Regions from separate parts of the Caballeronia sp. SL2Y3 genome, predicted to be linked through region 1. Evidence: predicted binding sites of a transcription regulator. Region 1 holds the regulator's gene; the other holds the start of a gene.
The links. The regulator HrcA, encoded in region 1, represses chaperone genes, less so after heat shock. The targets are predictions, from matches to a motif close to TTAGCACTCNNNNNNNNNGAGTGCTAA.

Region 1 (4,337 bases):
GTCTTGCGCCGTTCCGCTTCCGCCAGCCGCTTGGTCCGGCCTTCGTCCGTCTCGGCATAGAGCGTCTGCGCCACCGGCGCGGGCCCGCGCACGTCGCAGAGGCCCAGCACCTGCACCTGCCACACGATCCGCTCGATATCGATCTCGACGATATCGCCCACACGCACGTCCTTCGACGGCTTCACGTTCGCGCCGCCGATCCTCACGCGGCCTTTCTCCACTGCGTCGCTCGCGAGCGAGCGCGTCTTGAAGAAACGCGCGGCCCACAGCCATTTGTCGATGCGCAGGCGCGCGCCCGGTTCCGTCGTGATCTTGTAATTCATGGTGATTCTCGTGCGATGAGCGGTTTCAGGCCGCCACCGTCACCGGTTGCGTGGCCTGTACAGGCCATCCTTGCAGATGTTGTGCCGCGATCTCGCCTAGCGCCTTGATCCACGCCGGCGACGCGTTCAGGCAGGCAATGCGATGGAACTCCTTGCCGCCCGCCTGCAGAAACTCGTCGCGCACTTCGATGCCGATTTCCTCGATCGTTTCCAGGCAGTCCGCCGTGAAGCCGGGGCAGAACACGTCCACGCGCTTCACGCCGGCCGCGCCCAGTTCCGCGAGCGTCGGCGCGGTGTACGGCTGCAGCCACTCCGCGCGGCCGAAGCGCGACTGGAACGTCACGCGGCATTCCACGGGCGTGAGCCCCAGCGCGGAGGCGAGCAGCGAGCCGGTCAACTGGCATTGGTCGTGGTACGGGTCGCCGAGGTCCATGGTCCGCTTCGGCACGCCGTGAAAACTCAGCACGAGCTTGTCGCCCGAGGCGAAGTCCGGCTGGCCGTGCAGCCGCCAGTAGTCACGCACCTGCTCGGCGAGCGCCGCGATATACGCGGGATGGTCCGCGTAATGGCGAATGGTGCGGATCTCCGGCTGATTGCGCACGCGCTTGAGCGCGGTAAAGGCGTCGTCGAAAGCGGTGGCCGTGGTCGACGACGAATACTGCGGATACATCGGCACGAGCAGAATGCGATCGGCGCCTTCCAGCTTCAGCTGATTGAGCATGGCGCCGATGCCCGGCGTGCCGTAGCGCATCGCGTAATCGACGATGACGTGATAGTCGTTCGCCGCAAAAAGCCGCCGCAAGCCTTCGACCTGCCGCTCCGTATAGACGCGCAACGGCGAGCCTTCGGGCATCCACACCTGCGCGTATTTTTTCGCCGATGCGCGCCCGCGAAACGGCAGTATGATGCCGCGCAGAATGATTTGCCAGATGAACGCGGGAATTTCGACGACGCGCGGATCGCTCAGAAACTGCGCGAGATATTTGCGCACCGCTCGCGGCGTGGGCGCGTCCGGCGTGCCGAGATTGATCAGCAGCACCGCGACGCGATGCGAGGCGCTGGGCTGCGAGGGCAACTCGAGGTCGAAACGCATAGGGCAAGGCGGCCGAAAGTCATCGAAAGGTGACGGCCATTATAGCGGCGCGTTCCAGCACGCTGCATCGGCCGAACGGCCTAGTGGCGGCGCGTTCGACGGCGCGGCAAGATGACCGCAAAGGCGCGCTATTGCTGGCTATTGCTGGCTGAGCGACATCGACAGCAGGCGCGCCGTGATATCGACAATGGGAATCACGCGGTTGTAGGCCATGCGGGTCGGGCCGATCACGCCGAGCGTGCCGACGATCTTGCCGTTCACTTCGTACGGCGCGGTCACGACGCTCATCTCCTCGATCGGCACGAGATTCGATTCCCCGCCGATGAAAATCTGCACGCCCTGCGCGTGACTCGATACATCCAGCAATTGCAGGAGGCTCGTCTTTTGGTCGAAGAGGTCGAAGAGTTTGCGCAGCCGCGCCATGTCGGACGAAAGGTCCGCGACTTCGAGCAGGTTGCGCTCGCCGGAAATCAGCACGGTCTCGCCGGGATCGGTCTCGGCCGTGCTCGCGACGACCGCCGCTTGCATCAGCGTGGTCATGTCGCCGCGCAACTGGTCGATTTCCTCGCGCAGCCGGCGGCGCACTTCGTCGAAGGACAGGCCCGCGAAATGCGCGTTGATGTAATTGGAGGCTTCCGTGAGTTGCGAGGGCGAGTAGTCGCGCTGCGTGGCCATCATGCGGTTCTGCACGTCGCCTTCCGGCGTCACGATGATGAGCAGAATGCGCTTGTCCGACAGCCGCATGAACTCGATCTGCTTGAACATGTGGCTGCGGCGCGGCGTGAGGATCACGCCTGCAAACGAGGACAGACTGGACAACACGCTCGCCGCCGCCGCGACGATCTTCTGCGGCTCCTGGCCTTGCAGGCGCGTCTTGACGGCCGTGGTCATCGCCTCGTCCTGCGGGGCTTCGACCGTGAGCATGGTGTCGACGAACAGGCGGTAGCCGCGCGGCGTGGGAATGCGCCCCGCCGACGTATGCGGACTGGCGACGAGGCCCAAGTCCTCGAGGTCCGACATCACGTTGCGGATGGTGGCGGGACTCAGTTCGAGGCCGGAGTGCCGTGATAACGTGCGCGAACCGACCGGCTGACCTTCGGCGATGTAACGCTCGATCAACGTTTTCAGGAGGGTTTGTGCACGTGGGTCTAGCATGGGCAAATTTTAACGCAACGTGTCAAAGCGCGGCGACGGCTGCCGCCGCGGGCTCGCGCCGCTTCGCGGTGCGTTCGGCGGCGCGCCGATCGTTCAATGTCCGCTCCATTCTAGCGACAAACCGGACGCGTCAGAGACCGCGCGGCTCCGGTTCTTTTCGCCTTCGACCTATGGTGTAATGCCGGCATGGAAATTGGCCAATTCAAGACGGTCGCCCTGGTCGGGCGAACCAACACGCCCGGCATCGAGGCGCCGCTGCGATCGCTCGCGGAGCACATTGCGAACCAGGGCTTCGACGTGGTGTTCGAAGCCGGCACCGCGAAGGATGTCGGCGTGACCGACTATCCCGCGCTGTCCATCGCGGAGATCGGCGCGCGTGCGGATGTGGCCGTCGTTCTCGGCGGCGACGGCACCATGCTCGGCGTGGGCCGTCAGCTTGCGCCGTACAGAACGCCGCTCATCGGCGTGAATCACGGGCGGCTCGGCTTCATCACCGACATCCCGCTCAAGGAAATGCACGAACGCGTGCCGCAAATGCTCGCCGGGCAGTTCGAGCGCGAAGAGCGCAGCCTGCTGGAAGCGCGCATCGTGCGCAACGACAAGCCCATCTACCACGCGCTCGCGTTCAACGACGTGGTCGTGAATCGCAGCGGCTTCTCGGGCATGGCGGAACTGCGCGTGTCGGTGGACGGCCACTTCATGTACAACCAGCGCTCCGACGGGCTGATCGTCGCGACGCCGACCGGCTCCACGGCGTACGCGCTGTCTTCCGCCGGGCCGATTCTGCATCCGCAGCTGCAAGGCTTCGTGCTCGTGCCGATCGCCCCGCACTCGCTTTCGAACCGTCCGATCGTGCTGCCGGACGACTCGAAGGTCACCATTCAGATCATCGGCGGGCGCGACGTGAACGTGAACTTCGACATGCAGTCGTTCACCGCCGTCGAACTGAACGACGCCATCGAGGTGCGGCGCTCCCGGCATACCGTGCCGGTGCTGCATCCGGTCGGCTACAGCACGTACGCCACGCTGCGCAAGAAACTGCACTGGAACGAGCATCCTTCGCAGGACTCGTCTGTCTGACCGCACATCTTTGCCGAACCCTTCCCGAAGCGTCCATGCTCCGTCATCTCTCCATTCGAGACTTCGTCATCGTCGCCGCGCTCGACATCGAATTCGATTCGGGCTTCACGGTTTTTTCGGGTGAAACCGGCGCGGGCAAGTCGATTCTGATCGACGCCCTCGCCCTCACGCTCGGCGCCCGCGCCGATGCGAGCGTCGTGCGCACCGGCGAGCCGCGCGCGGACATCACCGCCGAGTTCGGCACGCACCCGCAAGTGGTTCGCTGGCTCGACGAGCACGCGCTCTCGCAGGACGGCGACTCGGTGATGCTGCGCCGCGTGATCGATTCGAGCGGCCGCTCGCGCGCATTCATCAACGGCACGCCGGCGACGCTCACGCAATTGCGCGAAGTCGGCGAAATGCTCGTGGATATCCACGGCCAGCACGCGCATCAATTATTGATGCGTCCCGACGCGCAGCGCGAGCTGTTCGACACGCACGCCGGCCTGGTCGATACGGCCGCCGCCGTGAATCGCGCGTGGCGGGCCTGGCGCGAAGCGCAGCAGGCCGTCGATGCCGCGCAAAGCCGCGACCGCGAACTGCAACTGGAGCGCGAACGCCTCGCCTGGCAACTCAGCGAGTTCGACAAGCTCGCGCCCCAGTCCGGCGAATGGGAGGAAGTGAGCGCGGAGCATCATCGGCTGTCG
Region 2 (4,337 bases), 1.1 Mb from region 1:
CCCGCCCATGCGCAGGACGCATCGCCGCCGGCCACGCCTGCGGGCGACGGCACGTTCCTGCTGACCATCTTCCTCAAGCACGACGAGTCCAAGCCGTTGCCGAAGATCAACCAGCAATTGAAGGAACAAGGCTACTTCAAGACGTTTCCGCCGCCGGGCGTGGAAGTGGTCTCGTGGTACGTGATGATGGGCATCGGGCAAGTAGTGACCTTGCGCGTGCCGGCGGACAGGCTGCGGGAAGTGAATCGCGCCATCGAGACGACCGCGTGGGGCGGATATCACACGGAGTTCTACCCGACCTACGACTACAAGGCCGCCGCGCAGAAGTTACGCGACGAGATGAATAAATAGCGTGTCGATGCACGAAAAAAAACCTGCATCGCTGCAGGTTTTTTTCTGGCATGGCGCGAGCCCCTTGCGAGACTCGCACCGATGTAATCGGGCCGAAGCCGTCTTACATGTCCATGCCCATGCCGCCCATGCCGCCGGGCATGCCGCCAGGCATCGGAGCATCTTCCTTCGGCAGTTCGGCGACGGCTGCGTCGGTCGTCAGCAGCAGGCCTGCCACCGATGCCGCGTTTTGCAGCGCCGTGCGCGTCACCTTGGTCGGGTCGACGACACCGGCTTCCACCAGGTCACCGTACTCGCCGGTTGCCGCGTTGTAGCCGTAGTTGCCCGAACCTTGAGCAACAGCAGCCACCACGACCGAGGCTTCTTCGCCGCCGTTCGTGACGATCTGGCGCAGCGGCTCTTCCATTGCACGCAGAACGATCTTGATACCTGCGTCCTGGTCGGCGTTAGCGCCCTTCAGGCCGTCGATTGCACGGCGTGCACGGATCAGCGCGACGCCGCCGCCAGCCACGATGCCTTCTTCCACTGCTGCGCGCGTTGCGTGCAGAGCGTCTTCGACACGTGCCTTCTTTTCCTTCATTTCGACTTCGGTTGCAGCGCCGACCTTGATCACTGCCACGCCGCCGGCCAGCTTGGCCACGCGCTCTTGCAGCTTTTCACGGTCGTAGTCCGACGTCGCTTCTTCGATCTGCTTGCGCACTTGCTTCACGCGAGCTTCGATGTTCACGGCTTCGCCAGCGCCGTCGATGATCGTCGTGTTTTCCTTGCCCACTTCGATGCGCTTGGCTTGACCCAGCTCTTGCAGCGTCGCCTTTTCCAGCGTCAGGCCGGTTTCTTCCGCGATGACTTGACCGCCGGTCAGGATCGCGATGTCTTCCAGCATGGCCTTGCGACGGTCGCCGAAGCCCGGAGCCTTCACGGCAACCGTCTTCAGGATGCCGCGGATGTTGTTAACGACGAGCGTTGCCAGAGCTTCGCCTTCGACGTCTTCAGCGATGATGAGCAGCGGACGGCCGGCCTTCGCGACTTGTTCCAGCACCGGCAGCAGATCGCGGATGTTGGAAACCTTCTTGTCGTGCAACAGCACGAACGGGTTTTCCAGAACGGCGACTTGCTTGTCCGGGTTGTTGATGAAGTACGGCGACAGGTAGCCGCGGTCGAACTGCATGCCTTCCACGACGTCCAGCTCGTCTTGCAGCGACTTGCCGTCTTCGACGGTGATCACGCCTTCCTTGCCGACCTTGTCCATGGCTTCAGCGATGCGCTCGCCGATGGACGTGTCGCTGTTCGCCGAGATCGAGCCGACTTGCGCGATTTCCTTGTTCGTCGTGCAGGGCTTGCTGATCTTGCGCAGTTCTTCGATTGCTGCGGCGACGGCCTTGTCGATGCCGCGCTTCAGGTCCATCGGGTTCATGCCCGATGCGACGTACTTCATGCCTTCGCGAACGATGGACTGTGCGAGCACGGTAGCGGTCGTGGTGCCGTCACCTGCGTTGTCGCTGGTCTTGGAAGCGACTTCCTTGACCATTTGCGCGCCCATGTTCTGGAGCTTGTCCTTCAGTTCGATTTCCTTCGCGACCGAGACACCGTCCTTGGTGACCGTCGGGCCGCCGAACGAACGCTCGAGCACGACATTGCGGCCCTTCGGACCCAGCGTGACCTTGACCGCGTTGGCCAGAATGTTCACGCCTTCGACCATCTTGGCGCGTGCGGAATCGCCGAAAGTGACTTCTTTAGCTGCCATATCCAGACTCCTTGATTCGATTCAGTGTGCCGGCTCGCTGCCCTTTCGGCGCGAAGCCCGGCGTACAGGAAGAATGCTTACTTGTTGACCAGAACGGCCATGATGTCTTCTTCGCGCATGACGAGCAGTTCCTGCCCGTCGACCTTGACGGTCTGGCCGGCGTATTTGCCGAAGAGCACGCGGTCGCCCACCTTCACGTCGAGGGCGTTTTGCGTGCCCTTGTCATCGCGCTTGCCCGGGCCGACGGCCAGGACTTCGCCTTGATCCGGCTTTTCTGCCGCTGCTTCCGGGATCACGATGCCCGATGCGGTCTTGGTTTCCTGGTCCAGACGTTTGACGATGACGCGATCGTGCAAAGGACGAAGGTTCATACACACTCCTCTCTTGAATGAGACTGAAAACGCGGGAAAGCCCGTCTTTTGGGCTGCGCCCGCCGGACGGAAATCTTGTTAGCACTCTCGTGCAGTGAGTGCCAATTATATGGACCGCATTTGACAATTTCAAGGAGGGAGCGAAAGTGGGGTCGAGATTGGCGTGGTTTTGGGGATTAACTTGCGATCAGTGCGGCGAACGCACGGACGAGCCGATGCCGCGGTTTAGGCGGCGGTCCGCGCAAACGTCGCGTCACGATCGACGGGAGGGTAAACGCGGGTATTGATAAGCACCGTCCACTTGCCTGCCGCGCATCCCGGCGGAAGCGAAGTCCGCGCCGAGACAGCTTGCTCGCCAGACCGAGCGACACGTTCAGCTCGGATTGCCCCAAAGATCGTCAACCGCGCGGATCGCCAGCAAGTAGCCGTTCGCGCCCGCCCCGCAGAACACCGCAGTAGCCGCCACCGAGATTGTCGAGTGACGGTATTCCTCCGAGCGCCGGTGAATGTTCGTTATGTGCACTTCCACGACCGGGCGGCTAATCAGCTTGACCGCGTCGAGCACCGGAATTCGCCCGAACGAGAAGCCGGCCGGGTTGATGACGAGCGCCGCGTCCTGCAGGAAGGCTTCCTGAATCCAGTCGATCAACTGGCTCTCGCTGTTGGTCTGACGGAACACGCAATCCAGCTTCAGTTCTTCAGCGAGCGTAAGACAGTTCTTTTCGATGTCCTTCAGCGTCGTATGTCCGTAAAGGTGCGGCTCGCGCGCGCCCAGCATGTTCAGGTTCGAGCCGTTGAGAATGTAGAGTTTGCGAGTCATGGTTTCAGTGTGTGGCGCTACGTTCGAGGGCGGTGTCTTTGGTTTCCCGCGACGTCGCGATCATGAGGAAGGAGAGCAGATTCAACGAGCCGCAGACCGCGACGATCGCCCAAGGCGAACCATGAAAGGCATTGAGCAGCGCGACGGCGACGATCGGCATCGGTCCACCGGTGAGCAGATTGGCCCCCGAGTAAGACAGAGCGGAGCCCGTGTAGCGCGCTTCGGTCGGGAACGATTCGGCGAACCACACCGGCTGAATGCCGCTTTGAAACTGCGTGAAGCCCAGGAAGGCGCCCATCACGGCCATCGTCAACGCGACCGAGTGCTGGTTGAGGATCGGAAAGTAGATGAGGCAGCAGACCAGCGTGCAGAACGAGCCGATCATCAGCGCGCGCTTGCGTCCGATCCGGTCGCTCAGATAGCCACCGGCCAGCGCGCCCCCAATGGCACAGACGTTCGCCACCATCAGCAGCATGAAGCCGGTCTGCTTCGGCACGCCGAGGTTCTTCGTGAGATAGCTGAGCGAGAACACCACGATCAGATAGAAAAGCGCCGCCGGGCCGCAGAAGAACAGCGTCAGGCGAAGCGCGGTCCGCCAGTGAAACTTGAAGACGATGCCGAGCGGGTTGGCCGAACGCGCGCCTTCGCCCTTCTTTTTGAGCGCCTCGAAGGCCGGCGTTTCGCTCACCTTCATGCGGATATAGATGCCGAGCAGCACGAGCACGAAGCTGGCAAGAAAAGGAATCCTCCATCCGAACGATTCGAAGTCATCGGCCGAAAGGAGCGCGGAAAGTGCGAACAGCGCGAAATTCGCGAGGATCTGGCTGAGCGGCGAACAGATGCCGAGCAGGCCCGAATACAGCCCGCGCTTGTTCGCGGACGCGTGTTCGACCGCCATCAGTTGCGCGCCGGTCGATTCGCCGCCGAGCGCAAAACCCTGAACGATGCGCAGCGAAACCAGCAAGGTCGGCGCGAGAATGCCGACCTGCTGATACGTGGGCAGCAAACCCATCAGGAACGACGACGCGCCCATCACCGAAACCGTAACGAG

Region 2: a site for HrcA is predicted at 2,545-2,571, ahead of groES (co-chaperone GroES). Genes of this name have one in related genera too.

What each region holds. Positions count from the first base shown of each region.
Region 1 covers NZ_CP084260.1:384,439-388,775, reverse strand. Annotated here, with positions in the region: gene LDZ26_RS01865 (RNA-binding S4 domain-containing protein) at 1-323, opposite strand, end outside; gene hemH (ferrochelatase) at 349-1,416, opposite strand; gene hrcA (heat-inducible transcriptional repressor HrcA) at 1,555-2,571, opposite strand; gene LDZ26_RS01850 (NAD kinase) at 2,758-3,651, shown strand; gene recN (DNA repair protein RecN) at 3,687-4,337, shown strand, end outside.
Region 2 covers NZ_CP084260.1:2,144,577-2,148,913, forward strand. Annotated here, with positions in the region: gene LDZ26_RS10090 (hypothetical protein) at 1-351, shown strand, start outside; gene groL (chaperonin GroEL) at 455-2,095, opposite strand; gene groES (co-chaperone GroES) at 2,173-2,466, opposite strand; gene LDZ26_RS10105 (type II 3-dehydroquinate dehydratase) at 2,840-3,286, opposite strand; gene LDZ26_RS10110 (MFS transporter) at 3,291-4,337, opposite strand, start outside.